3 regions of the Dehalogenimonas loeffleri genome follow, and region 2 is predicted to be linked to each of the others. Evidence: riboswitches for the same ligand, from Rfam matches in the RefSeq annotation. Region 2 holds a riboswitch; each other region holds the start of a gene.

Evidence for each region. A riboswitch is a leader RNA that binds a small molecule or an ion and turns the genes downstream of it on or off. The one in region 2 is predicted to bind molybdenum cofactor.
Region 1: it holds a riboswitch for molybdenum cofactor, as region 2 does, so the genes downstream of both, V8247_RS00940 (substrate-binding domain-containing protein) here and V8247_RS04705 (4Fe-4S dicluster domain-containing protein) in region 2, are expected to answer to the same signal.
Region 3: it holds a riboswitch for molybdenum cofactor, as region 2 does, so the genes downstream of both, V8247_RS02395 (cytochrome c) here and V8247_RS04705 (4Fe-4S dicluster domain-containing protein) in region 2, are expected to answer to the same signal.

What each region holds. Positions count from the first base shown of each region.
Region 1 is NZ_CP146612.1:207,938-210,204, reverse strand. It holds gene V8247_RS00945 (ABC transporter permease) at 1-80, opposite strand, end outside; gene V8247_RS00940 (substrate-binding domain-containing protein) at 89-1,015, opposite strand; molybdenum cofactor riboswitch at 1,092-1,235, opposite strand; gene V8247_RS00935 (electron transfer flavoprotein subunit alpha/FixB family protein) at 1,280-2,251, opposite strand; gene V8247_RS00930 (electron transfer flavoprotein subunit beta/FixA family protein) at 2,262-2,267, opposite strand, start outside.
Region 2 is NZ_CP146612.1:900,611-902,877, forward strand. It holds gene V8247_RS04700 (hydrogenase small subunit) at 1-434, opposite strand, end outside; gene V8247_RS04705 (4Fe-4S dicluster domain-containing protein) at 436-1,233, opposite strand; molybdenum cofactor riboswitch at 1,485-1,627, opposite strand; gene V8247_RS04710 (PIG-L family deacetylase) at 1,780-2,267, opposite strand, start outside.
Region 3 is NZ_CP146612.1:476,515-478,781, reverse strand. It holds gene V8247_RS02400 (hydrogenase small subunit) at 1-533, opposite strand, end outside; gene V8247_RS02395 (cytochrome c) at 594-1,178, opposite strand; molybdenum cofactor riboswitch at 1,275-1,414, opposite strand; gene nrdR (transcriptional regulator NrdR) at 1,916-2,267, shown strand, end outside.

The DNA of each region.
Region 1 (2,267 bases), 690 kb from region 2:
CAGGCGATCTCAATCACTTCAGAGTCAAGTGAGAAAATAAGCTCAAGCGCTTTTTGCAGACCCAGCCAAATAGCTTCCACAATTTTCCTTATTCAGTCGGTTCGATACCGTAGGTGGGTTTAAAGAGGGGTGCTCCGTAATCTTTAACCCCGTATTGTCCGATAATATCCTGAATTTCCTTGGACATCAACCATTCAGCCATAATCTGTGCCGCCTCGGCATTCCTGACTCCCACAACTTTATCAGGATTTACCGGAATGGCGGAATAGACATTAAGAAGAATGGAACCGGTGTCGACAATCGCAGCCAGACCGGTGTTGCCTTTGTAGGCTAGGAACGTTCCCATGTCTGATATAGTGTATCCCTGAAGTTCACTGGCCATCAACAAAGTGGGGCCCATACCGCGACCAGCCTCCACATACCAATCGCCGGCTTGCCGAATATCGGCATAGTTGAATCCGGCGGCAGCCCAGATAGCCTTTTCCTTGGCATGGGTCCCGGAATCATCACCACGGGAGATGAATTTGGTGCTTCCTGATTCAGCCAGTTTCTGGAAGGCAGCCTCAGGCGACAGGCCTTTCAACCCTAAAGGGTCATTAGCCGGGCCGACGATGACAAAATAGTTCGAGGCGAAGGCCGAACGCTCGAGACCGTAGCCGTCAGCGATAAACGCCAGTTCTCTGGTCTTGTCGTGAACGGCGATCAGATCAACATCACCGCGTTTACCGTATTCAATAGAAATACCGGTACCGGCATAGAGAACATCAACCTCAACTCCGTACTTGTCTTCAAACATGGGCTCCAGTAATGACCACAAGCCGGTATCATAAAGACTGGTTGTGGTGGCGATGCGCAACCGGATGGAGGGATCCAGAATGGATAACCCTTCATCAGTAGTTGCCGTGGGCTGAATGGTAGGGTCGGGGTTACCAGTTCCGCAACCGACTGTGCTGATTGCGACCAGCATCGCCGCAAACAACACCGTTGATAATTTTAGCCAAAACCTTTTCATCATTAAGTTCCTTCAACAATAATATTTCCGTAGAAACAAAAACACCTCTTTTTTAAGGAGGTGCGCGGCCAGACAATACCCCAGTCATGGCTACTCTCCTTTCCAAATCACGGGAGACCGCCCCGTTTCCGAGGCGACCCTTGGGGTGGTCAATCCACCCGCCGTTCCCGGCACCATGTCTTAAAAAGATTTAGGTTCCAGGAATTCAGAGATCAATATTCAATTATGGCAGCATATTAGCACATGGTACTAATACCGTCAACCGGGTTAATTCCCGGTCAGCTCCCTGACCTTGACGGTCAGCGCCGGTAAGACCTTTTTCCAGTCAGCGACAATGCCGTAGGTTGCCGAATTAAAGATGTTCGCCTCCGGGTCCTTGTTGATGGCCACGGTTGTTTTAGCACCGGCGACGCCGGACAGATGCTGAGATGAGCCGGAAATGCCTATGGCGATATACAGGTCAGGGGCGATGACTTTGCCGGTAATGCCAATCTGGGCGCTTTCCGGCCACCAATCCTGGTCACAGGGCGGCCGGGAGGCACCGACGCTGCCGCCGACCAGGTCTGCTAATTCCTTGAGCTGGGCAAAACCCTCCGGTCCGCCGAGACCGCGACCGCCGCCGATAACGATTTTAGCGTCTTCAATACGCAGCCCTTCCTGTTTGACTTCAAAGCGCTCCACCAGGCAAACACTGCATTCATCAGCCGGTAAAGACAATTCGGTTATTTCGGGTGTTTGACCGTTGCCGGCTGCCGCCGGTTCAAAGGCTTTGGGACGGATGGTGATGATTTGAGGCTCGGTTTCAATGACATAATCTGCCAGAGCGTTGCCGCCGTACACCGGGCGGGTAATGACCGTTTGGCCGTTCTCGTTTTTCAGACTGACGACATCGGTCACCGCGGCAGTTTGTAACGCCGATGCCAGCATCGGCGCCAGGTCCCGGCCCAGGTCGTCCTCGGCCATGATTATGAGGTATGGTTTCAACGCGCTGACGGCGCTGATGACGGCGTTGATAACCGTACCCGGCAGGCGTTCTGCGGTTTCAATGGCAAAAGCCCGGCTGACGCCGAAGGTGCCGGTTTCAAGGGCCGCCGCCGCGGTCCCGGTACCGATGACGGCGGCATTGACCGCCCCGGCAGGTGCTGCCGACGAAGCAGCACCGAACAGTTCCGCGGCTGAGGCGGCAGTTTTACCGTCAGCGGCGGTAGTGATGATTAAAATACCTTTGTTCTCGCTCATTATTATCCTCTTAGAC
Region 2 (2,267 bases):
AAGCGTTCAATGGTTTCGGTCATCGGGATGCCGTGGCCATCCTTTTCGCCAACTTCACAATAAATACCGCCGTCTTTCAGCGGAATGCCGCCTTCCACGATAAGGGCGAAAGGACCGGTTTCGGTGTCGTACAGGGCTTGCATGGCCAGGTCGCCCTGGGCGGCCATGACGGTATTGTGGAAACGCAGGCTGACATGGCTACCGGTGACAACCTCGGAGAGCAACAGGTCTTGAATGGTGACAGGGAAACCGTTGAGTGCGGATACGGAACAACCGTTACAGCCAGATCCCTGAAACCAGATAACCGGTACTTCATTCAAGCCGGCGGCAAAAAGTCGTTCAAATTCCGGATTCTTAAAGAGTGAAAGGCCTAAGGCCGCGGTAGAGCCGGCACAGAGTCCAACAAAGTTACGACGAGTCAGTTGTGTTGTCATTTTAACCTCGGTCCTCCTGGCTGGGTTGTTGGAGTGCTTCTGCCTTGAATTTAGCTTCCCGGCGGGTGCGGAAGAGATAGGTGCCGGTCAGGAACAAGGCGATGGCGGATATTTCAAGAGGAATCTTGCTGAGAAACTCCCTGGTCAACGGGGGGTAGAGTTCCTTTTCAACTTCAATGAAGCCGATTTCCTCTGGGGCGACCGAACTGATGTACATCACTGCGGTACCGCCGGCTTCATGTTCGCCGTAAATATGGTCGTAATATTTGTCAGGTTCGTTTTGAATTCGCTCATGCGCCAGCGCAATCATATCGGCGCGTTCTCCAAAGCGGATAGCTTTGGTCGGGCAGACATCAAAGCACACCGGATTTTCACCAACGGCCAGTTTACGGTCATTGCAGAAGATGCACTTGGAAATCTTGGGCCAGGGTTCATCCCATTCAAATTTAGGAATGTCAAAAGGGCAGGCGTTTTGGCAATAACGACAGCCGATACACTTGCCTTCCTCCCAGACGACGGCGCCGTTGGGTTCTTTGTGCAGAGCGCCTACCGGACAGACTGAGGCACAGGCCGGACTGAAACAGTGGAGACAGCGTTTGCTGACGCCGATGACCTGTGTCCGGTCATAATAGGGTACCTGATGCGCCTGTAAAACCACATAGTGATAAGCGTCAAGTTCCGGAGCGTCGTCCGTACCGGCGAACCGTTTGTCCTTAAGTTCGTAGAACTTGTGACATTCAACCTCGCATAACCGGCACAGGATGCACTTGGTAGTGTCAATGAGCATACCTACGGGCATATTGTAACTCCTTTCCCGGGTTTGTATTTAAGAAATTATTTCATCACGGAAATGACCATCAAAGCCCTGAGTTGGTCAATATGCGGTATTTCAATTCTGGATGAAGGTTGAAGGGAGAAGTTAACATAAATGTGAATCTTGTGATGCAAAGATTGATGCATTGAGCTGTGTCGCGGTTAAAGTTAGAAAGCAATAATATCATGGTTAATTATTAACTTTGGGGAGTTTTTACCCACACAACGGACCCGCACCAACGAATGTATGCAATCTCCTTTCCATAATGGGAGGCACCGCGATTTCTCAGCGTCACCTTTGAGGTAGTTACACTACCTGCCGGTCAACCGACCGTAGCAAATAACGCCCCAGGCCGGGAGACTCGAAGAATTACACTTTAATAATCGGAGCGATTTTAACACCGGTCATTAATAGTGTCAATAAGAATAGCGGACCAGAGGTTGGTATCAAGCGGGGTTCAGCCCCGATTGAGGTTAATAAAATCACCCCCCAGACCCCTGCGAAAGTGTCAAAGAAGCCAGACAATAGCCTCTAAACTCGGGGTGGCAAGTCTTGAAAAAGATCATTTTCCGTTTTGCCACCGCTTTGTTGGGGAAACGCCAGGCTAAAAACATCGTTGGCACCGCTGAATCTTTCCAAGAGGTTTGATACAGTGCGGCGTAGAGACCCCCCTTGCATCTGACTTTGGTGGCAAATGGAGGCTGCGTGACGAATCCGCAAAGAGCGCCTATCCAGCTTAATTACGGTTGTGGCGGGCAGCGTCTGATTGACGATGGTTGTCAGGTCAATGTCATGATTTCTTCCGAAACGCTTTGGGTCTTGCCCAAACAATGGTAAAAACCTGATGATTAACTTAAGTAAACGGTGCGGCATTACATTGTAATACAGTTTTTGTGGGCTGAAGGACTGACCGCAATGGGGGAATTGGCCGGCATCTCCGGCCGCGTGAAAGGCGGCGGTGGCAGCCTGATGGACCGCAACATGATCAGGATGACCATAATCACCGCGTGGATCATGGG
Region 3 (2,267 bases), 420 kb from region 2:
AGTTCCTTGCCGCGGAACAAGTAACCCACGGCATCGGTCGGGCCGGAGCGGGGGATGCCGCCGTAGGTGGCGCAGGCGCCGACACAGATGATAGCGGCGGCGTTCTTGGCGGTCTCGCGGACGATTTCGGTGAAGGGTTTGCCGGCCACGGTGCAGAACGCGCCGTCTTCCGCCAGCGGGATTGAGCCCTCAATAACCAGGACATAACCGCCCTCGGCGATCGTCGCCTGCAGGGCGGCCTCAGCCTGGTGGCCGGAAGCCGCCATGGCAGTTTCGTGGTAACGCAGCGAGATGGTATCCAGCAGGATGGAGGTGGCGCTGGGTTCCAGGTTATTAAGGAAGGACTCGGTACAACCGGTGCAGCTCTGGCCTTCCAGCCAGATAACCGCAGCCTTACCCGCATTATTCTCCAATGCCTGGACAATCTGGGGCGTCAGCGCCTGGCTGATGCCGAAGTAGGCGGCGGTCATACCGGCGACTTTCATGAAATCCCGGCGGGTCAGTTCAGGTTTTCTCAGGCTAGCAATATCCATTTTATCTCCTTTAGAGTAGGAACTTATTTATCGTTCAATGTCATTTGATCCGGGCGGAACCTACGGGGTAGCTTTCAGCCATTCAGCCAGGGCATCCCGCTGATCCTGAACCAGGTCTACGCCTTTGTAATGCCCCTGGAGGAAAATCGCCAGGAAGCCTTCGGTCAGCCGGGTCAGGTTATCCGGTTTAATAGACGGGCCGCCGTTGCCGCCGGAACGGGTAGCACCGTGGCAGACGGTACAGTTAAGGGCGTACACGAAAGCCGGTTCGGTGGGCTGGGGGACGGTGGAAACGGTGGAATTAACCTTCAACCAGTTAATCAGGGAATTGGCCAGACGCGGGTCCAGTTGGACGCCGGTGCGGTGGGTCGGTACCCACTGACTCAGGTAGGCAATAGTGATATTCTTGGTTAAACCGGGGCCGACGCCGCCCTGGCGATTAGTGCCGTGGCAGGAAGCGCACTGACTGGCATAGACCAGTGTTGCGTCAATTCCCGGAGTCTCGGGCAACAGGGCCTCTTCATTATTGGGCGGGTTGGTCGTTGTCGGCGCTGGTTCCTCGGTGTCCTGGGTACAGGCACTTAAAACCGGTAACAGCACCAGCAGACAGGCGAAAACCGCGTAAAGGGCTTTTTTGTGTTTCATTAATTCACCTCTCCTGTGTCTAGTTTGTTGGTTGGGACAACTTCCGGGAAATAAAAAAGACGCCTCATCTGAGGGCGTCTTCAAATATCATATTTTTATGCATGACCAGACTCTCCTTTCCAATCGGGAGGTGTCGGCGTTTCCACCCACACCCTCAAAGCCTTGCGGCTTTTCGGCACCGGCATCGTGATCACTGACCTGACGTTAGATACCGGAACTCGAAGAGGCATCGCGCACCATGCGAAATCGGGGAGATTGTAACACCGCTGTTTTAACACTGTCAATGATTGATTAGTACCGTTATTAAATCCATACATATTCTTCGCTTAAGTAAAATTATATTACCCGGCGCGGTGAGAACAAAATACAAATAGTATTCCGCGCTGCCGTCGCTGGCTTGGAAAGGAAGTTAGTACCGTTATTAAACCCACACATATCTGTCTCTTAAGTAAAAATTATATTACCCTGCGCGGCGAGGTCAAAATCAAAATATATTTTCCGTGCTGTCGTTGCCGGCTTTGAAAAATAGGACGATTTACCTATTGACAACCACTATATCTGGTGGTACATTACACAGGCGACACAATAGATGGTGTTTGAGAAAACAATTTCTAATATCCATTATGTAACTTCTGAACAATGTCAGAATACAAAATCAAAAAATATTTTGGAAATTTGATATTTGAAACTTAGGATTTATTTGGGATTTAGAAATTGGTGATTAGGATTTACATGGTATGAATTGCCCCAACTGCCTGCAGAATGAGCTCAAGGTCGTGGATTCCCGTGACGTGGAAGACGGCATCCGCCGCCGCCGGGAGTGTTTGGGTTGCGGCTACCGCTTCACCACCTATGAACGTATCCAGCCGACCGCCGTCTATGTAATAAAGAAGGACGGCCGCCGGGAGGAATGGAGCAAGGACAAGCTCCTGGGCGGTCTGCACAAGGCGCTGGAAAAGCGCCCGATGCCGGTCGGTACGGTGGACAAACTGGCCGATGAAATTGAGGCGGAACTGGTTGAAACCGGCCGCGCCGAAATATCCTCTTCTGCTGTCGGGGATAAGGTGATGGAGAAACTTAAAAGCATTG